Regions from separate parts of the Kitasatospora sp. NPDC059462 genome, predicted to be linked through region 2. Evidence: riboswitches for the same ligand, from Rfam matches in the RefSeq annotation. Region 2 holds a riboswitch; each other region holds the start of a gene.
What was found. A riboswitch is a leader RNA that binds a small molecule or an ion and turns the genes downstream of it on or off. The one in region 2 is predicted to bind cobalamin.

Region 1 (6,801 bases), on a different contig from region 2:
CGTACGGCGGTGACGTGATCGTCCATGGGCGTACGGTAGACGGCCCCACCGACAACCGCCCCACCGGCCGCCGCAGGCGGGGGACGGGACGGGGCCTAGCCGGCGGCCGGGCTGAGCCGGACCGGCAGGGACCGCAGGGCGTTCACGATGAACGACTCCTGCGGGAGCAGCCCCTCCGGCGGCAGCGCGAGTTCGACGTCGGGGAAGGCGCCGAACAGGGCGCTCAGCGCCTCCTCGGCCTCCATCGTGCCGAGCACCGCGCCCAAGCAGTAGTGCCGGCCGTGGCCGAAGGCCAGATGGGTCTTGTCGGACCGGGTGAGGTCGAACTCCTCCGGCCGGTCGGGGTGCAGGGCCGGATCCCGCCCGGCCGCGCCGAAGGCGAACAGGACCGGCTCGCCGGCCCGGATCAGCACGCCCTCGCCGAGGTCGATGTCCGCGGCGGCGAAGTACATCGGCAGGTGCATCACCGGCGCCTCCAGGCGCAGCGACTCCTCGATGGCGTCGCGCCAGGTCGCCGCGCCGGAGCGGATCAGCGCCAGCTGCCCGGGGTGCGAGAGCAGCAGCGCCACCGTGTGGTCGATGAGGTTGACGGCGGTCTCCGACCCGGCGCCGATCATCAGGATCAGGGTGGAGACCAGCTCCGACTCGCTGAGCCGGGACCCGTGGGCGTCACGGGTGGCGATCAGCTCGCTGGTCATGTCGTCGCCCGGCGCCGCCCGCTTGGTGGCGGCGAGGCGGGCCATGGCGGCGAACAGGTCGTCGAGGACGCCCTTGGCGTGCTCGGGGGTGGCGTCGGTCGCCAGGACGCCGTCCACCACCCGGCGCACCTCCGCCCGCTGCTCCTCGGGGACGCCGAACAGGTCGCAGATCAGCGTGGTCGGCAACGGGTAGGAGAGGCCGGTGTGCAGGTCGACGGTCGCGCCGGGCGCGGCGCCGCGCAGCGCGTCGACCAGGGCGGCGGCGATCGCCCGCACCCGGGGCCGCAGCGCCTCCACCCGGCGCGGGCCGAACGAGGGCGCGGTGAGGGTGCGCAGCCGGAGGTGGTCCGCACCGTCGCTGGTGAACATCGACTCCACCGCGACCCAGCTGGCCAGCGGCCAGTCGGGGCCGACCCGGCCGTCGATCCAGTCGGGCCAGTGGTGGCGGGCGTTCTTGGCGAGCCGGGGGTCGGTGAGCAGCTTCCGGGCGACGTCGGCCCGGGTCACCGACCAGGCCTGGACGCGGCCGGGGAGCTCGACCCGGACGGCTGGGCCGTGGGAGCGCAGATGGGCGGCCTCGGCGTGCAGGGCGGTGCCGCGGGTGTCGAGGACGTGGGTGTAGGGGCAGCGGGGTTCCATGGGCCCTCCTGGAAGGGGAGCGGCGGTCGGAAACGGTCGGCCGATGGTGACCGTACGACCGACCGGGCGGCGGCGGAAGGGCGCTTGTCACCGTGCCGCGCGCCCGGGGGCGCCGCCCCCGAGGGCCGGGCACCACGCGTTCGCCCGTCCCGGCCGGCTCCGGACGCCCCGGACGCGGTACGGGGGGCGTCACGGAATTCCGTGACGGGGCCGCCGTCCTGCGTCTACGCTGACCGTGCAGCTGGTTCGCCCTGCCCGCCAGGCAGGCGCGTCGTAAGAGGGAACCCGGTGACGCCTTTCGACTGGCCAGTCCGGGACTGCCCCGCAGCGGTGAGCGGGAACGACCGCCGTCATACGCACTGGGCCCGAGCGGCCCGGGAAGCGACGGCCAGTAGGTGTCCGCCCTTTCGGGGGCGGGCGTGCCCGCGAGTCCGAAGACCTGCCCGCTGTCCGCGCGCGACCGATCGCGCGCGGCCATCCCGGTGACCTCGTGGGCGGGTCGGCGTGCACACGGAGCCGCGTAGGCGCCTCCGTCCGGTACGTCATCCCTTCGCGCCCTCGTCCCGTCACCGGGCACCGAGGATCAAGACTCGCGAAGGAGAGTCCCTTGACAGCGAAGTCCGCAGCCGCGGCCACCCTGGCCACCGTCCACGGCTACCCCCGGCAGGGCCGGAACCGGGAGCTCAAGAAGGCGGTCGAGGGCTACTGGAAGGGCACCGTCACCGCCGACGCCCTGCACGCCACCGCCGCCCGACTGCGCCGGGAGAACTGGACGCAGCTCGCCGGGGCGGGCGTGCGCGAACTCCCCACCGGCGACTTCTCGCTCTACGACCACGTGCTCGACACCACCGTCGCCGTCGGCGCCGTCCCCGCCCGCCACCGGGCCGCCGTCGACGCCGACCCGCTCGACGGCTACTTCGCCATGGCGCGCGGCACCCAGGACGCCGCGCCGCTGGAGATGACCAAGTGGTTCGACACCAACTACCACTACCTCGTCCCCGAACTGGGGCCGGACACCGCCTTCACCGCCAACTCCGGCAAGGCGGTCGGCGAACTCGCCGAGGCGCTCGCCGCCGGCCACGAGGCCCGCCCGGTGCTGGTGGGCCCGGTCACCTACCTGCTGCTGGCCGAGCCCGCCCCCGGCGTCGCGGAGGACTTCCGGCCGCTCACCCTGCTGGACCGGCTGCTGCCCGTCTACGCCGAACTCCTCGCCGACCTGCACGCGGCCGGCGCGGACTGGGTGCAGCTGGACGAGCCCGCGCTCGTCCAGGACCGCACCCCGGCCGAACTGAACGCCGTCGCCCGCGCCTACCGCGAGCTCGGCGCCCGCACCGACCGGCCGAAGCTGCTGGTCGCGAGCTACTTCGACCGCCTCGGCGAGGCGCTTCCGGTGCTGGCCGCGGCGCCCGTGGAGGGGCTGGCACTGGACTTCACCGGGCCGGCCGCCGCCAATCTGGACGACCTCGCCGCCGCCGGCGGACTGCCCGGCAAGCGCCTGGTCGCGGGCGTCGTCGACGGCCGCAACATCTGGATCAACGACCTGGAGGCCTCGCTCGCCACCCTGGCCACCCTGCTCGGCCTGGCCGGCCACGTGGACGTGGCGCCGTCCTGCTCCCTGCTGCACGTGCCGGTCGACGCCACCGCCGAGCGGGACCTCGACCCGCAGCTCGCCCGCTGGCTCGCCTTCGCCCGGCAGAAGGCCGAGGAGACCGCGCTGCTCGCGCGCGGCCTGCGCGAGGGCACCGGCGCGATCGCCGCCGAACTCGCCGCCAACCGCGCCCACCTGGCCTCCCGGGCCGCCTCCCCGATCACCCGCGACCCCGCCGTGCGCGCCCGCACCGCCGCCGTCACCGCCGAGGACGCCCGCCGCACCCCGGCCCACCCCGGGCGCGCCGGGGCCCAGCGCGCCCGGCTCGGCCTTCCGCTGCTGCCCACCACCACGATCGGCTCCTTCCCGCAGACCGCCGAACTGCGGGCCGCCCGCGCCGACCTCACCGCCGGGCGGACCGACGCCGCCGCCTACCGGGCGCGGATGGAGGCCGAGGTCCGCGAGGTGATCGCCTTCCAGGAGAAGGCCGGGCTGGACGTCCTGGTGCACGGCGAGCCCGAACGCAACGACATGGTCCAGTACTTCGCCGAACAGCTCACCGGCTTCCTCGCCACCCGGCACGGCTGGGTGCAGTCCTACGGCACCCGCTACGTCCGCCCGCCGGTCCTTGCCGGGGACGTCTCCCGCCCGGGCCCGATGACGGTCGACTGGTTCCGCTACGCCCAGGGCCTCACCGACCGCCCGGTCAAGGGCATGCTCACCGGCCCGGTCACCATGCTCGCGTGGTCCTTCGTCCGCGACGACCAGCCGCTCGCCGACACCGCCCGCCAGGTCGCCCTGGCCCTGCGCGACGAGGTCGCCGACCTGGAGGCCGCCGGCGCCGCCGTCGTCCAGGTCGACGAACCCGCCCTGCGTGAGACCCTGCCGCTGCGCGCCGACGGCCGACCGGCCTACCTGGACTGGGCGACGGAGGCGTTCCGCCTCGCCACCTCCGGCGTCCGCGCCGACACCCAGATCCACACCCACATGTGCTACGCCGAGTTCGGCGCGATCATGACGGCCATCGACGACCTCGACGCGGACGTCATCTCCCTGGAGGCCACCCGCTCCCACATGCGGGTCGCCGGCGAACTCGCCGCCGCCGGGTACCCGCGCGAGGTCGGCCCCGGCGTGTGGGACATCCACTCCTCGCGCGTACCGAGCGCCGACGAGGCCGAGCGGCTGCTGCGCACCGGCCTGGCCGCGATCCCCGCCGAGCGGCTCTGGGTCAACCCCGACTGCGGCCTGAAGACCCGCGGCTGGCCGGAGACCCGCGCCTCCCTGGAGAACCTGGTCACCGCCGCCCGCCGCCTGCGCGGGGAACTCACGGGCTGACGCGGCCGCGGGCGCGCACACCCCGCGGTGCGCGCCCGCCCTTCCGGGGGTCGGCAAGGGCCCGGGGCTCTCGTGGCGGCGCCACGACGGGCGCTTCCGGCCGCGCCGCCGGTGGCGCGCGGGCCGCGCGGCGCCGCGGGCGGGTAGCCTGCCGGGGTGGCGGTCCACGGGTTCGGGGTGACGGAGTTCCAGCTGGTGCTGCTGCGCCGGATGGCGGACTTCCGGCCGGAGCCGGTCGAGGAGGCGCTGCGCCGGCTGGGGGCGACGCGCGCGGGCATGCGCGAGGCGAACAAGCGGTGGCAGGCGATGGTGCGCGCGCCGGGGTCCCCGTCCGGCGGGCGGCGCTGGACGGCCGTGCTCGGCGCGCCGGAGGCGGTGCTGCCGCGGCGCGTCGGGGACCTCGTCTGCACCGCACGGCAGTGGGCGCTGCCGCTCTGGCCCGACCTGCGCTTCGAGGTGCTCCTCGCGCCGGGCGGGGCGGAACTGAACGCCTGGCTGGTGCGGGCGCCGGGCAGCCGGCCGCCGGTGCTGCGCACGCTCGCCGATCTGACGCCGTGGAGCTGTGTGGTGGCCGACCTGGGCGCCGCGTTCCCGCCCGCCGTTGCGCGCGAGGGCAGCGCGCCCACCAGGTTCCGGCTGGACTTCACCGCGCCGGACACCGACGGCCGGCCGTGTGCCTGCACCGCGGACTTCACCTGGGGACTGCTCCAGGAGGTGCGTCCGGCCTGAGCCGCCGGTCCGGCCCGGCGGCTCGGCGCCGGTGCACCGTCCGCCCGCCGATCACGGTGCGCTCGGGCAGCAGGTCGCGCAGCTCCTCGACCGGGCAGCTCAGCGGATCGGCGGGCCACAGCGTCAGATCGGCGAGCGCGCCCGGGCGCAGGGTGCCGCGGATGTCGCTCTCGCCGGTCAGCCGGGCGGCGTTGACGGTGTGCAGGGCGATCGCCTCGGCGCGCCCGATGGCGTGCTCGGCGCCGATCACCCCGGCCACGGTGGCCCGGGTGGTCATGCCCCACACCGAGAGCATCGCGCCGTACGGGCCGACCGGGAAGTCCGAACCGGCGGAGAGCTGCGCGCCCTCGTCGAGCCACTCGCGCAGCGGGAACAGCGCACCGGTGCGCTCGGCGCCCCAGGCCCGCTGCTGGGTGCGCGCGCCGTCGTGCAGCAGCGGGTGCTGGACGGTCACCGGGACGCCGAGGGCAACGGCCCGGGCGCGCTGGTCGGGCCGGGCGAGGCCGGCGTGCTCGACGACCAGAGTGCCGGCGGGCAGGCCGGGGCGGCGCGCGAGCACCTCCTCGTAGACGTCGAGCAGGACGCGCAGCCCGCGGTCGCCCCAGGCGTGCACCCCGACCCGCAGGCCGCGCCCGGCCACCCGGTCGACGGCCTCCGTCAGCTCCCCGGGCTCCCAGAGCAGCCGCCCGTGGTAGCACGGCCGCCCCTGGTACGGCTCCTCCAGCGCGCCCGCCTCGAAGCCGCCGTCGATGCCGAACTTCACCCCCCAGACGGAGAACCGGTCGTCCTCGTGGCCGGCGGCGCGCCAGGCCACGACCCGGTCCAGCAGCCCGTCCACCTCCGCCGGGGTGCGGACGGCGAAGCCGGAGACCAGGGCCCGGACCCGGACGGCGAGCGCGCCGCGGTCGCGGGCGGCGCGCAGCACGTCGAGGTCCTCTACCGGGACCAGGCAGTCGCGGACGGTGCCGATCCCGGTGGCGGCGTAGTCGGCGGAGGCGGCGCGCAGGCCGTCGATCCGCTCGTCGAGCCCGGGCCGGGGCAGGACGCGTTCGGCGAGCTGGGTCGCCTTGTCGATCAGCCGCCCGGTGAGCCGGCCGGCCGCGTCGCGCTCGATCACGCCGCCGGGCGGGTCGGGGGTGGCGGCGGTGATGCCGGCCAGCCGCAGCGCCGCGGAGTTGAGCACCATGTTGTAGGCGCCGCGGCGCACCAGCACCGGGTGGTCGGCGGTGGCGCCGTCCAGCTCCCCGGTGGTGGGCAGCCGCTGCTCGGCGAGGTTCACCTCCTGCCAGTTCACGGTGGTGCGGATCCATCCGCCGGCCGGGGTGCGGGCGGCGCGCTCGCGGATCAGGGCGAGGAATCCGGCGAGGTCGGCGGCCCGGTGGACGGGGACGCCGGACACGCTGTGGCCGGCCAGGACCAGATGGGTGTGGGTGTCGTCGAAGGCGGGCAGCACGGTGCCGTGCGGCGCGTCGACGAACTCGGTGGCCGGACCGGCGAGCGCGTCCAGACCGTGCGGGTCGGGGGAGAGCGCGGTGATCCGGCCGCCGGTGACGGCGACCGCGCGCCGCGGGGCCTCGCCGGGGACGAGGGTGTGCACGGCGCCGGCGCGCACCAGCAGGTCGGCGGGCGGACGGATCATCACGGCTCCCCGGGGTGGGCGGCGGTCCTGCCGGTGACCTTCTCCACGTACTCCAGAGCGGGCCCGGAGAGCAGGCCGTGCAGTTCGGTGAAGACGGCCCGGGCCGCGACGGCGTTCCAGTCGGCGGGCAGCAGCGGCTCGGGCAGGCCCGGGTCGAGGTAGGGCAGCCGGCG
Region 2 (6,801 bases):
GTCGCCCGCCGCCTCCCGGACGAGACGGCCGGCCGCCCCGCTGCCCTCCAGCTCCTCCAGGTGGAAGTCGACGAAGGAGCGGTCCCCGTCCAGGTACGTTCGCAGAGCCGCACGCGCGGCCGCGTCGAGCGCCGGCAGGCCGGTGAGGCACGCGGCGAGATCGTCCAGCTCCCCGGCGTCCGGCGCACTGGACGGCCCGGCCCACAGCAGGACCTCGACCTCGTCGTCCCCCACCTGCGAGGTGCCCCGCCAGATGACGTCGGTGTCGCGGAGCGCACCGGTCTCCACGTGCCCGAAGTGGGCGTGCTCAAGGGCCTTCATGCGAGACGTTCCGCCTTCCTGTGGTGCCGGCCCGTCACGGGAACAGGCGGCGCCCGGATCGGCGTCCACCGCGGCCGGAGTGATTCAGGGGGGCATCCTAGCCACCGGCCGGTCTCGCGCGGTCGCCGGGCACAATGGCCCGATGCTGGAACTGCTGCCGGGGACCGGCGTCACCCTGCCGGACGGGGCCGGGACGCTCGGGTTCGGGACGACGCCCCAGGAGGCCTCCGCGATGCTCGCGGCGACGCCCGGGAGCCACCGGGCGCGACAGTGCGCGGCGCCGGCCCGCGCCGACTTCGCATCGCTGCGGGACGCCCACGACGCGTGGCTCGCCGGAATCCTCTTCGACCCGGCCTGGAACACGGTCGGGGTCTTCGGTGATCTCGCCCTGACCGTCGCCGGCGGCGGTCCGGGCCGCGCCGACGGCCTCGTCCAGGTGATCGTCGAGGCCGGCGCGCGCCCGGGCCCGAGGGGGGAGCACCCCGTGGTCTGGGACGGCGTGGACCTGTTCGGGCACCCCGCCGCGGACGTCGTCTCCGTCCTGCCGGGATCGGCCCGCCCCTCCTCCCCGACCGCCGACGACGTGACGGTGCCGGAGCTCGGGCTCCGGCTCCACCGGTCCTCCCCCTCCGCGACCCGGTGGTCGCGGCTGACCCTGCTGGCCACGCCCACCGGGTGGGAACGGTGCTGCCCGGGGACGTTCGCGTGCGCGGAGGGCGGCAACGGCCTCGCGCCCCTCTTCGGCGAGTGGCTGTCCCCGTGACGGCCCCGCACCGGGCGCCGTCGGCCCGGTGGCGCCCGCAGGAGCGCGGGCACCACCGGCCGACGCGTCCCGCGCGCTACGCGTTCGGGTCCCACTCCGCGAGCTGCTCCATCGGCTCGGTGTCGCCGGTGTTGTCCAGGCGGTCGAGCGGGATGCGGTCGTAGAAGTACAGGACCAGGTCGCTCGCTGCGCCTCGCATCACCAGGTCGCCCGGCTCCGCGTCGGCGGCGAGGTCGTCGCAGCGCACGCCGTCGGCGTCGAGGGTCAGGCGCCAGGAGCCGCCCTCGGTCGCGTGCAGGTCGATGGTCGCCGGCTTGAACGGCCACGGGACGGTCGTCGCCGAGACGGTCGTCAGGAACTCGTCGACGCCCTCGACCGCGACGTCCGTCGGCAGCGGCTGTGCGGCGCCCAGGGTGAGCCGGACGTCGTAGGTGTGGACGGCGATCTCCTGGATCTGGTGCCGGGCCAGGGCTCCGCTGGTCTCCGGGGCCTGCGAGCGGCCCCACCACGTCCAGCAGCCGCGGTCCGGGCCGGCCTCGCGCAGCGCGGCGAGCATGAGCTCGGTCGACTCGGCGAGCCAGGCGTCCAGGGCCTCCCGGTCGCGGGGCGCGGTCGGGGCGCCCTTCGGGTCCGTCCTCGCCGGGGGCTCGGCACCCGGGCCCGCCGCGACGACGGCGGCCTGACGGCGGCGGCCGTCGCCGAGGTGCTGCGCCAGTTCGCGCAGCGTCCACTCCGGGCAGCCGGGGACCTGGACGTCGAGGTCGGGGGCGGACGCGATCGCGGCGCGGAACGCGGCCGAGCGGTCCTCGATCAGCCGCAGGACCTCGGGGAACTCCAAGATTTTTTGCACGACGGTTGTGTATCACGGGGCTCCGGCCGCCGGACAGCGAGTTTGTCGGAGCCCGGTCAGAGGCCGCGGCTGCCCGGCCGGGCGGCGCGGTGCCTTGCCGTGCCGTGCCGTGCCGTGCCGTGCCGACGGGCGGTGACCCTGGTCGGCGGATGGGTGTGCCCGCATCCGGTGGCGGGCCGAGGGTCGGCATGCCGAGGTCGGCCGACGTCGGACCGGTCCGGCGGGATGCGGCTCGGCGCCGTTTGCACAGCACCAGGACACACCGGTCGAGTGCGTGGAAATCCGGTGGGCGGGAAAGGCCGTCCGGCAGGAAAACCGATCACATCCCCATGCCGATGACCGCCCGGCGTAGTCCCCGCGAGCTCCTCCCGCATCTCAGGAGAACCGGGAACGGGTGGCCGCCGATGACGGAGGTCGCCGCAGATCGACCCACCGTCAGCGAGTCAATGGCGGTCCGCCGGCGAGCCGCTGGTACGACGTCCCCGGACCCATCGGACACCGTGTCAGCTTCTCGGGTTCGGTCGATTCCCCAGAGGGATCTCCTTGCTCGCGCGGCCTTCTCAGGCGTGTTCACATGAGTATTGCGCCCCGGCCACCGCCATGTGCGGTGTACGAACGGGATCGGAATTCGAGGAACTCACGGAGGATGGATTGCGACGGAAACACCTGACCCTGCTGCGGAACGTCGCCCTGCCGGTGCTGGCCGCCACACTGCTGACCGGATTCGTGACACCCCAGGCGGAGGCCGGTGACGAGACCGACCACCGGTGAGGGGGCGGCTGCCCGCACAGCTGCTCGTCCGGGAAGCCGGGCCCTCCGGGACCTCCCGGACCTCAGGGCCCGGCAGGACCGCAGGGACCGGCCGGTCCGGTCGGCCCTGTCGGACCTGCGGGGCCGACCCTCCCGACCCAGATCATCCAGACGACCCACACCCTGACCTCCGGACTCAACACGGGAACCACGGCCTGTCCGGCAGGTACCGTCATCACGGGCGGTGGGCTGCGGACGCCCCTCGGCGGCAACAACCTCACGGTCCAGCTGTACGAGTCCTACCCGTCCGCCGCGAACATGTGGACGGTGTCCTTCAACAACTCGGCAAGCACCAGCGGCTCCTACATGGTCTACGCCGTCTGTCTGCCGGTGACGTGACCCGGGCGGAACCCCTTCTGACGCCAAGTCGCCTTCGGCCCGCCGGCGCACCGTTCGGGTGAGCTCGGCGGGCCTCGGCGATCCGCGTCCGGCGGTGAACGGGTCGAGCGCGCCGCGTGCGGCCGCTCGGCCGGCAGGGGCGGACCCCTGCCGCTCAACGGCACCTTACGGAGCCGTCCGCCTGCTCCCACCGCCGGCGGTCGCGACCGTCCCGCCCCCGACGGACACCGCGCCGCGCTGCCACGACAACGACCCGGCCGACGATCTCGCCCGGCGGGTGCGGCCCGCACCGCGGCCCGCGACGTCACCACCCTCCCCTGGCCCCCGGCACCGGCCACCACCGAGGGCGCGCACGTCGTGGCCGCGCGCTGCGTCCGTCATGGGCTTCCGCCGTCCGCTGCGTCGAGTGCCGCGGCGCGGGCGAGGAGTCCGTCACGGCCGACGGCGTCGCCGGCCGCCGAGGCGACGACCGTCCGGGCCCGGCCGCGCTCGACGATCCGGCGCATGGTCCGCCCGGGATCCGCGAGGGCCGTCGTCGAGACGAGGACGAGGTCCGCCGCGTGGGCGAGCGGCTCGTGGCGGGTGTTGACGCCGTCCCGGTTGTGCAGGTCGGTGGAGAGCGTCAGGCCGGCCTCGCGCAGCAGCGGCAGCGCGAAGGCGCGCGGAGGGGGTGGTCGGCACGTGGGCGTGGGGGCGCTGCGCGGCCGGCGCCCGGGCGGTGTCCTCGGGCAGCCGGTCGGCACCGACCTGACCACGCCTGATACCTTGCCATCGCCGTGGTGTTCGGGAAACCGGTTCGAGTCCGGTGCGGCCCTCGCCACTGTTGCCGCGGAGTACCGCGGCCCTCGCTGACCGGCTCCGCCAGCGGTCAGGGCCACTGGGACGGCTCGAAGAGCCCCCCGGGAAGGTCGGCTGCGGTGCGTCGATGCGGAAGCCAGGAGACCGGCCACGGCGCGACATGTTCCACGAGGGTTTTGGAGAACACGTGCCCCGCGCTTTGCCGTACCCGTTTGCGTCCATACGTTCCGCACGCCCCGCAGGTCGGGTACGTGCCGGCCGGGCGGTCGCGGCCGTCCTGTTCACCGGCGTGCTCGGCGCCTGCACGGGCGCCCCCGCGCCCGTCGCGTCCACGGCGACGGGCGGAAGCGCTGCGCCGGTCAGCCTGGTCAACTGCGGGACGACCGTGACGGCCGGCGCCCCGCCCGAGCGGCTGGTGACGCTCAACCAGGGGGCCACCGAGGTCGCCCTGGCCCTCGGCCTGGAGTCCCGGATGGCCGGTACCGCCTACCTCGACAACGCCGTCCCGGAGAAATGGAAGGCGGCCTACGACTCCGTTCCGGTGCTCTCCGAGGACTACCCGACGAAGGAGAAGCTCCTCGCGGCCCGTCCCGACTTCCTGTACGCCTCCTACTCCAGCGCGTTCACCGACAAGGTCGCGGGAAGCCGGGAGGAACTGCGCGGCCAGGGCATGCCGTCGTACCTGTCCCCGTTCGGCTGCGCGGACAAGAGCCAGGTGCCGCCGACGACCTGGCAGGCGATGTGGGGCGAACTGAACGACGTCGCCAGGGTGTTCGGCGTCCCGGAGCGGGCGGCCGCGCTCCAGCGGCAGCAGGAGGACCAGCTGGCCGGGTTCAGGGCGACGGCCGCGGGCAAGGACCTGAAGGTCCTGTGGTTCGACTCGGACACCAAGGCGCCGTACGTCGGCGCCGGCCACGGCGGGCCGCAGCTGGTGCTCGACGCCGTGGGCGCCCGCAACGTCTTCGCGGACCTGCCCGGCAGCTGGCAGAGCGTGAGCTGGGAGAAGGTCGTCGCCGCGGATCCGGACGCCATCGTGCTCGCGGACGCCGACTGGGACACCGCCCGGTCCAAGATCGACTACCTGGAGAACGACCCGGTGCTGAGCAGGCTCACCGCCGTGCAGCGCAAGGCCTTCGTGGTGGTGCCGTTCTCGGAGTCGACGCCCGGCGTGCTGCTCGCCGACGGCGCCGCCCGGGTGTCGGCCGGGCTGGGCCTGCTGCGCCCGGGTTCATGACCGCCGCACCCCGCCCCGCCGTGCGGCCCGCCGGTCCGGGCCGCACGGCGGCGGCCCTGGCCGTCGCCGCCGCCCTGCTCCTGACCACCGTGCTCCTCGGTCTGGCCGTCGGCTCGCAGCACGAGCCGGTCCGGACGGTGTTCGAGGTCGTGGTGCGCCGTCTCGGACTGGGCGACCCGCCCGTGACGCTGCTGGACGACCAGATCGTCTGGCAGCTGCGGCTGCCCCGGGTCCTGGGAGCGGCCGCCACCGGCGCCGGACTCGCGGTCTGCGGCGCCGTGCTGCAGACCCTCACCGGCAACGACCTGGCCGATCCCTTCCTGCTCGGGATCTCGGACGGGGCCGCCGCCGGCGCCGTCACCGTGATCGTCCTCGGCGTCGGCGTGTCCGGCGCCGTGGGCACCGGCGCGGTGGCGGTCGCCGCGTTCGCCGGTGCCCTGCTCGCGGCCGTCGTCGTGCTGGCCCTGGCCGCCGCGCGCACCCGGACGCTGCCGACCACCCGGACCGTGCTCGCCGGCATCGCCGTGGGCCAGATGTGCGGGGCCTACACCTCGTTCGTCGTGCTGGTCCTCGGGGACCGCAACGCGGCGCGCGGCGTCATGGAGTGGACGCTGGGCTCGGTCGCCGGCGTGCGGTGGCCCACCGCCGTCCTCCTGACCGCGGTCGCGCTGATCGGCATCACGGTCCTCGCCTCCTCGGCCCGCGACCTGGACGCCTTCGCCTTCGGCGAGACCGCCGCCCGCTCCCTCGGCGTCCACGTCGAGCGCACCCGCTGGGTCCTCGTCGCCACCGCCGCGCTGGTGACCGCGTGCCTGGTCGCCCAGACCGGCGTGATCGGGTTCCTCGGCCTGGTCGTGCCGCACGTGGTCCGGCTCGTCTGCGGACCGCGCCACGCCGTCCTGCTGCCCGTGTCGGCGCTGGTGGGCGCGTCCCTCCTGGTCGGCAGCGACATCGTGGCGCGCTCGGTCCTCCCCGACCGGGAGCTCCCCGTCGGCATCATCACGGCCGGGCTCGGAGCACCCTTCTTCGCCTGGCTGCTGTGGCGCCAGGGCCGGGCCGACGGGAGCGGACAGTGACGGCGACACCCCCCGTCGAGCTCCGTGCCGAGGGCCTTCGGGTGCGCATCGGCGGAGCCACCCTGCTGGACGCGGTCTCGCTCGCGTTCGCCCCCGGCCGGGTCACCGGCCTGCTCGGGCCCAACGGCGCGGGGAAGACCACCCTGCTGCGCGCGGTCGCCGGACTGACCCGGCCGAGCGGCGGGCGGGTCCTCCTGGACGGCGAGGACCTCCACGCGCTCACCGCCCGCCGACGGGCGCGCCAGGTGGCCTTCATGGAGCAGCAGGCGGACACCCGGCTGTCGCTGCCGGTCCGCCAGGTCATCGACCTCGGCCGCACCCCGCACCGCAGCCGCTGGCCCGTCCCGGCGAACACCGCGGCCGACGCCCACGAGCGGGCGGTGTTCGCCGACGCCGTCGCCGCGGCCGACGTCGGCCACCTGCTCGACCGGTCCTGGCCGACGCTGTCGGGCGGCGAGCGCCAACGGGTCCAGCTCGCGCGGGCGCTGGTGCAGGAGCCCGGCGTGCTGCTGCTCGACGAACCCACCAACCACCTCGACCTGCGCCACCAACTCGGCTTCCTCGACACCGTCCGCGGCCTCGGCATCACCACGGTGGCCGCGCTGCACGA
Region 3 (6,801 bases), on a different contig from region 2:
ACCGCCTCGCCGCCGAGAACCACCGCGCCTTCGGCGGCCGGCCGGTCCGCGCCAGCAGCCCGCAGGGCCGCTTCGCGGACGGCGCCGAGCTGATCGACGGACGGGAGCTGGTCGCGGCCGAGGCCACCGGCAAGCACCTCTTCCTCGGCTTCGGCGAGGACGCCTGGGTGCACGTCCACCTCGGCCTGTACGGCGGCTTCACCTTCGGCGACACCGCCGACGGCCAGGTGCCGGAGCCGGTCGGCCTGGTCCGGCTGCGCCTGGAGAACGACGAGCACTACGCCGACCTGCGCGGCCCCAACACCTGCGCCCTGATCACCGACGCCGAGAAGGCCGCCGTCGCCGCCCGCCTCGGCCCGGACCCGCTGCGCGCCGACGCCGACCCGGACGCCGCCTGGCGGCGGATGACCGGCAGCCGCACGACCGTCGCCGCCCTGCTGATGGACCAGAAGGTGCTGGCCGGCGTCGGCAACGTCTACCGCGCCGAGGTGCTGTTCCGGCACGGCATCGACCCCCAGCTGCCCGGCCGCTCCCTGCGCCGCACCGAGTGGGACGCCATCTGGGCCGACCTGGTCGCCCTGATGCGCGAGGGCACCGCCGCCGGCCGCATCGACACCGTCCGCCCCGAGCACACCCCCGAGGCGATGAACCGCCCCCCGCGCGTCGACGACCACGGCGGCGAGGTCTACGTCTACCGCCGCGCCGGCCAACCCTGCCTGATCTGCGCCACCGACATCCGCACCGAGGAACACGCCTCCCGCAACCTCTTCTGGTGCCCCACCTGCCAACCACCCCGCCCGACCACCTGACCCACCATCAACTCCGCCCGTAGGCTTGGCCCGGGGCAGCCGGGCCGGTCGGAGGGAGCGCGCGGATGACGGAGGTCCACCGGACGGTCAACACCGTGTCGGGCACGGTCCACGGCACGGTGGTCCAGGCCGGCACGGTCGTCATGGCGGCGGCGCCCGGAATCGTGGTCCCGCGCCAGATCCGCGGCCCGCGCCGGGCGTTCGTCAACCGCGACGGCGAGTTCGCCCGGCTGGAGGCGGTGCTGGGCCGGCTGGACGACGTCCGCCCGGCCGTCGTGGCGCTCAGCGGCCTCGGCGGTGTCGGCAAGACCGAGCTCGTGGCCCAGTTCGCGGCCCGGTCCGCGGTGCATTTCGCGGGTGGCCAGCTCTATGCGGACCTCGCCGTCCACCGGCATCCCGGCGGGGTGGACCTCGGCGAGGTGCTCGGCGGCTTCCTGCGCGGTTTCGGGCTCCCGTCCGTGCCGGACGCACCGGCAGAACGGGCGGCGGCCTTCCGCACCACGACGGCCGCGGGGCGCCGTGTGCTGGTCTTCCTGGACAACGTCGAGCACGCCGCCGAGGTCCGGGCGCTGCTGCCCGCCACCGGGCTCGTGGTGGCCGCCGGGAGGCGGCGGCTGCCCGGCCTCGCCCTGGACGGCGCCGAGGTGGTGCGCCTCGACCCGCTCCCGACCGCGGCCGGGAGCACGCTGGTCCGCGGCTGGCTGGGCCCGGGCCGCGGGACGGACGCGGAGCTGGCACGGCTGGTCGAGCTCTGCGGCGGCCTTCCGTTGGCGCTGAACGCCGTGGGGTACCGGCTGCTGGACCGCGAGGAACTGCGGGTGGACCGGGTGCTGGACGAACTGACGGACAAGGAGCGCAGGTTGTCGTCACTGAGCAATGAGGAGGGCGCCGTGGGGGACGTTCTGGACACCGTTCACCGGCGGTTGCCCGAGCACACCCGTCGGCTCTACTGCCTCCTGGGCGTCAATCCCGGCCCGCTGGTCTCGGCCGAACTGGCGGAGGCCGTGGGGGTGCCGCGGGTCGCGGACGGTCTGGCGGACCTGCGCTCGGCGCACCTGCTGGACGACGTCGCGGACGAGGGGCCGGAGCGCCGCTACCGCGCCCACGACCTGGTCCGGCTGCACGCGGCCGGGGTGGTCCGCGAACTGCCCGGCCGGCTGGACCTGCTGGCCCGGATCGTCGCCTACTACCGCGGCCGTGCGGCGCTCGCCGACCGGGCGATCGGGGACCGTTTGCGGCTCCAGGGCGATGAGGGCGCGGCGGTCGGAGGGGACGGCGCGGTGCTGCCCGGCTTCGGGTCGGCACCGGACGCGCTGGAGTGGCTGCAGAGCGAGCGGGCCAATCTGCTGGGCGCCGTCCGTTCCGCCGCAGAGCAGCGGTGGCACGGCGAGGTGTGGCGGCTCTGCGAGTCGCTCTGGCCGCTCTACCACGGGCGCAAGCACTACGGGGACTGGGTGGAGAGCCACCTGCTCGGCGTCGAGGCGGCCCGGCGGGACGGCCGGCCGGACGCCGAGATCCGGATGCGCAACCAGCTCGGGCGTGCCTACTGCGAGCGCGCCGAGTACCCGCTCGCCGCGGAGCAGTTGGCGGCCGCCGCGGCCCTGTTGCCGGAGGTGGACGAGCCGCGGCTGGCCGGTGTGCTGTGGGAGACGGACGGCCTGCTCTGCCTGGCCGACGGGCGGCCGGAGCGGGCCGTCGAGCTGTTCACCCTGGCCCGGGAGGCCAACGCTGGCGACCCGCACGGGGTGGTGGTGCAGAGCTACAACCTCGCCCAGGCCCTGGTGGCCGCCGGGCGGCCGGAGGAGGCGCTGACCGTGCTGCGGGACGCGACCGAGCTGGCCGAGCAGGAGGGCGACGCCCCGATGCTGATGCGGCTTCCGCTGGTCGAGGCCCGGGCCGAGCGAGCGCTGCACCGGCCCGCGGCGGCGGCCGCCGCGGCGGAGCGGAGCGCCGGGCGGGCCCGCGAGCTGGGCCAGCCGGCGAAGGAGGGGACGGCGCGGGCGCTGCTCGTCGAACTGGCGGAGGAGCTGGGCGACGAGGCCCTGGCCGACCGCAACCGTGCCCGGCTGGGGGAGCTGCGGGGGCGCTGAGCGAGCCGCCCGGCGGTCAGCCGGCTGCTATGGCGGGGGTGTCGCCGGCGCATTGGTCGAGGAGGGGGCGCAGGGTGGCGTCCACGAGCCGGTAGCGCACGACGCGGCCCTCCTTCTCGCCGGCCACCACGCCGGCGGTGCGCAGGAGGCGCAGGGCCTGGGAGACGGCGGGGTCGCGCATGCCGGTGGCGACGGCGAGGTCGGTGACGGCGAGGGGGCCGGTGCGGTGCAGGGCGAGCAGGAGGGCGAGCCTGCCGGGGTCGGCGAGCAGGGCGAAGCGGTCGGCCCAGGAGCGGACGTGGGCGGTGTCGCCGATCGCGGCGATGGCCTCGCAGACCCGGTGGCCGTCGATGGTGCGGTGGCCCGCGCGGTCGGCCGGTACGAGATGCATACGGCCCATTCTGGCAGGCGGGAGGTTGTGATCCTGAACACCTGCGTAGGTGCGCAGCCTTGCATGGGTCGCCCCGGGCCCCTACGGTGTTCCCCGCCGTGGTGCTCGGGAAGACCGGTGACGGACCCTCAGGGGTCCCAGTCCGGAGCGGCCCTCGCCACTGTGATCGGGGGAGAGTGTCCGTACCCACGACGCCACTGGGCGCCTCGCGCGCTTGGGAAGGCGGGTACGGGAGCCCCGTAAGCCAGGAGACCGGCCGCGGCATCTCACGAAGTCATTCCACGAGGTGCTGGAGCGTGATCCGCAGATGACCCTGCCCGAAACCGCCGCCGCCGCGGCGTCGCCCGCCGCCCTGCCCGCCTTCCGCTGGCGCCGGGAGGACACCCTGCGCACCGCCGGGCTGCTGGGCGTGATCCTCGCCATGCACGTGGTGGCGTTCGGCACGTTGATCTTCCTGGTGGCGCCGGAGAAGTACGAGGTGGGCACCCAGGTCTTCGGGGTGGGCCTGGGCATCACCGCCTACACCCTCGGCATGCGCCACGCCTTCGACGCCGACCACATCGCGGTGATCGACAACACCACCCGCAAGCTGATGGCGGACGGCAAGCGCCCGGTCTCGGTGGGCTTCTGGTTCGCGCTCGGGCACTCCTCGATGGTGGTGCTGATGGCCGCCCTGGTGGCGGGCGGCGCGCAGCTGGCCAACACGCTGATGGACGACGAGTCGTCCACCCACCAGTGGCTGGGCATGGTCGGCACCTCGGCCTCCGGCGTCTTCCTGTACCTGATCGGCGCGCTGAACCTGGCGGCGCTGTTCGGCATCCTCAGGGTGTTCCGCTCGATGCGCGCCGGCCGGTTCGACGAGGCCGAGCTGGAGGCGCACCTGAACGCGCGCGGCCTGATGGCCCGGGTGCTGAACCGGGCGACCCGCTCGATCACCCGGCCCGGGCAGATGTTCCCGGTCGGCATGGTGCTGGGCCTGGGCTTCGACACCGCGACCGAGGTCACCCTGATGGTGATGGCCGGCTCGGGCGCGGCCTCCGGCCTGCCGTGGTACGCGATCGTCTGCCTGCCGCTGCTGTTCGCGGCCGGGATGAGCCTGTTCGACACGCTGGACGGCACTTTCATGAACTTCGCCTACCAGTGGGCGTTCTCCAACCCGGTGCGGAAGGTGTACTACAACCTGACGATCACCGGGCTGTCCATCGCGGTGGCCTTCGTCATCGGCACCATCGAGCTGGTCGGCGTGCTGCACGAGAAGCTGGACCTCACCGACCCGGTGAGCGGCTGGATCGCGGACATCTCGCTGGACAACGTCGGCTACGCGATCGTCGCCCTGTTCGTGGTGGTCTGGGCCGCCGCCATCGCCTACTGGCGGCTGGCCGGGGTGGAGCGGAAGTGGAGCCCGAAGGCCGCGGAGTAGCGGCCCGGGCGGGCGGCCGGGGCTGCCCGGGTGGGGGCGTTCGGCGGGCGGATCGGGGGCCGGGTTCGTAGGCTCGACGCATGGCTGATGCGTACGCGGGCCGCCGGGAGCGGTTGCGGGAGCACTGCGGTGCCTCCGGGGCCGACGCGGCGCTGATCACCCGGGCGGCGAACGTGCGGTACCTGACCGGCTGCCCGCCGTGCGGGGCGAGCCTGCTGCTGACCCGGGACCGGGTGCTGCTCGCGCTGCCGGACGACCTGCCGCCGGACGACACCGGCGAGCACCTGATCGCCCCCGACGTCACCCGGCTGCCGGTGGCCGCCGGTTCCGACACCGCGCTGGCCGCGGCGGCCGCCGCGGCGCGGCTGGGGGCGGCCGGGCTGGCGGTGGAGGAGCACGACCTGACGGTCGCCCGGCACCGGGCGGTGGCCGGGCTGGCCGAGGGGGTGCGGCTGGCGGACGTCGGCCAGGCGGTCGAGCGGCTGCGGGTGGTCAAGGACGAGCACGAGATCGCCGACCTGCGGATCGCCGCCGAGATCGCCGACCAGGCGCTCGGCGAGCTGCTGGAGTCGATCCTGGTCGGGCGCACCGAACGGCACCTGGCGATGGAGCTGGAGCGCCGGATGATCGACCACGGCGCCGACCGGGCGGCCTTCCCGGTCTCGGTCGGCACCGGCAGCCACTCCGGCCAGCCGGCGCACCAGCCCACCGACCGGCGGGTGGAGGAGGGCGACTTCCTGACCGTGGTGCTCGGCGCGCAGTACCGCGGCTACGGGGTGTCCACCGCCCGCACCTTCGTGATCGGAGCGGCCCCCGCGCCCTGGCAGGTCGAGCTGCACCGGCTGGTGTTCCGCGCCCAGCGGGCCGGGCGGGAGGCGCTCGGGCCGGGGGTCGAGCTGTGCGTACCCGACCGGGCTGCGCGGGAGATCCTGGGGGCGGCCGGGCACACCGAGGGCTCCGTGCACCCGATCGGCCACGGCATCGGCCTGGAGATCCGGGAGGCCCCGCGCCTCGGCCCCACGGACATGGGTAAACTGGACAGCCGCGTACCGGTCACCGTCGGCCCGGGGGTCCACCTCCCGGGGCGGGGCGGGGTCCGGATCGAGGACACGCTCGTGGTGCGCCCCCTGGACGAGGGCGGGCCCGAGCTGCTCACCATCACCACCAAGGAGCTCCTCGCCCTGTGACGCAGGTGTGCCACAGGACGCGTCCCTTGGTTCCTTGACAGCTATATCCAGGAGTAAGTGCGCCCGTGGCTTCCACGAACGATCTCAAGAACGGCATGGTCCTCAAGCTGGAGGGCGGCAAGCTCTGGTCCGTCGTCGAGTTCCAGCACGTCAAGCCCGGCAAGGGCCCGGCCTTCGTGCGTACCAAGCTCAAGGAGGTCCTGACGGGCAAGGTCGTCGACAAGACCTTCAACGCGGGCACCAAGGTCGAGACCGCCAACGTCGACAAGCGCACCATGCAGTTCTCGTACAAGGACGGCGAGAACTTCGTGTTCATGGACATGGACACCTACGACCAGCTGGCCATCGAGCCGGTCGTCGTCGGCGACGCCGCCAAGTACCTGCTGGAGGGCTTCGACGCGCTCGTCGCCGTCAACGAGGGTTCGGTGCTCTACATCGAGCTCCCGGCCGCCGTCGAGCTGGTCATCGCCGAGACCGAGCCGGGCGTCCAGGGCGACCGCTCCACCGGTGGCACCAAGCCGGCGACGCTGGAGACCGGCGCCGAGATCCAGGTGCCGCTGTTCATCACCACCGGCGAGAAGGTCAAGGTCGACACCCGCGACGGCAGCTACCTCGGCCGGGTGAAGTAAGTCCGTGTCGTCCGCACGCACCAAGGCCCGCACGCGAGCCTTCCAGATCCTGTTCGAGGCCGACCACCGCGGGGTCGACCCGCTGACGGTCCTCGCCGACTGGGTGGCCCGGGCCCGGGAGCCCAAGCCTGACGAGGGCACCCCGCAGGTCGGCGAGTACACCATGGAGCTGGTCGAGGGTTACGTCCAGCACGCCCGCCGGATCGACGAGCTGATCTCGCAGTACGCGGTCGGCTGGACGCTCGACCGGATGCCGATCGCGGACCGCAACGTCC

Region 1: linked by a shared signal. The riboswitch ahead of metE (5-methyltetrahydropteroyltriglutamate--homocysteine S-methyltransferase) and the one ahead of ACFXAM_RS33945 (ABC transporter substrate-binding protein) in region 2 are both predicted to bind cobalamin.
Region 3: linked by a shared signal. The riboswitch ahead of ACFXAM_RS25740 (HoxN/HupN/NixA family nickel/cobalt transporter) and the one ahead of ACFXAM_RS33945 (ABC transporter substrate-binding protein) in region 2 are both predicted to bind cobalamin.

Annotation. Positions count from the first base shown of each region.
Region 1 covers NZ_JBHYUU010000174.1:4,823-11,623, reverse strand. Annotated here, with positions in the region: gene ACFXAM_RS31195 (GNAT family N-acetyltransferase) at 1-26, opposite strand, end outside; gene ACFXAM_RS31190 (cytochrome P450) at 96-1,337, opposite strand; cobalamin riboswitch at 1,563-1,799, shown strand; gene metE (5-methyltetrahydropteroyltriglutamate--homocysteine S-methyltransferase) at 1,945-4,260, shown strand; gene ACFXAM_RS31180 (hypothetical protein) at 4,471-4,989, shown strand; gene ACFXAM_RS31175 (amidohydrolase) at 4,952-6,628, opposite strand; gene ACFXAM_RS31170 (PaaX family transcriptional regulator C-terminal domain-containing protein) at 6,628-6,801, opposite strand, start outside.
Region 2 covers NZ_JBHYUU010000220.1:988-7,788, reverse strand. Annotated here, with positions in the region: gene ACFXAM_RS33965 (DUF2004 domain-containing protein) at 1-321, opposite strand, end outside; gene ACFXAM_RS33960 (hypothetical protein) at 464-1,084, shown strand; gene ACFXAM_RS33955 (maleylpyruvate isomerase N-terminal domain-containing protein) at 1,161-1,934, opposite strand; gene ACFXAM_RS33950 (hypothetical protein) at 3,461-3,838, opposite strand; cobalamin riboswitch at 3,844-4,049, shown strand; gene ACFXAM_RS33945 (ABC transporter substrate-binding protein) at 4,267-5,115, shown strand; gene ACFXAM_RS33940 (FecCD family ABC transporter permease) at 5,112-6,191, shown strand; gene ACFXAM_RS33935 (ABC transporter ATP-binding protein) at 6,188-6,801, shown strand, end outside.
Region 3 covers NZ_JBHYUU010000116.1:19,899-26,699, reverse strand. Annotated here, with positions in the region: gene ACFXAM_RS25755 (Fpg/Nei family DNA glycosylase) at 1-809, shown strand, start outside; gene ACFXAM_RS25750 (hypothetical protein) at 875-2,899, shown strand; gene ACFXAM_RS25745 (ArsR/SmtB family transcription factor) at 2,916-3,290, opposite strand; cobalamin riboswitch at 3,373-3,566, shown strand; gene ACFXAM_RS25740 (HoxN/HupN/NixA family nickel/cobalt transporter) at 3,598-4,710, shown strand; gene ACFXAM_RS25735 (M24 family metallopeptidase) at 4,791-5,897, shown strand; gene efp (elongation factor P) at 5,963-6,526, shown strand; gene nusB (transcription antitermination factor NusB) at 6,531-6,801, shown strand, end outside.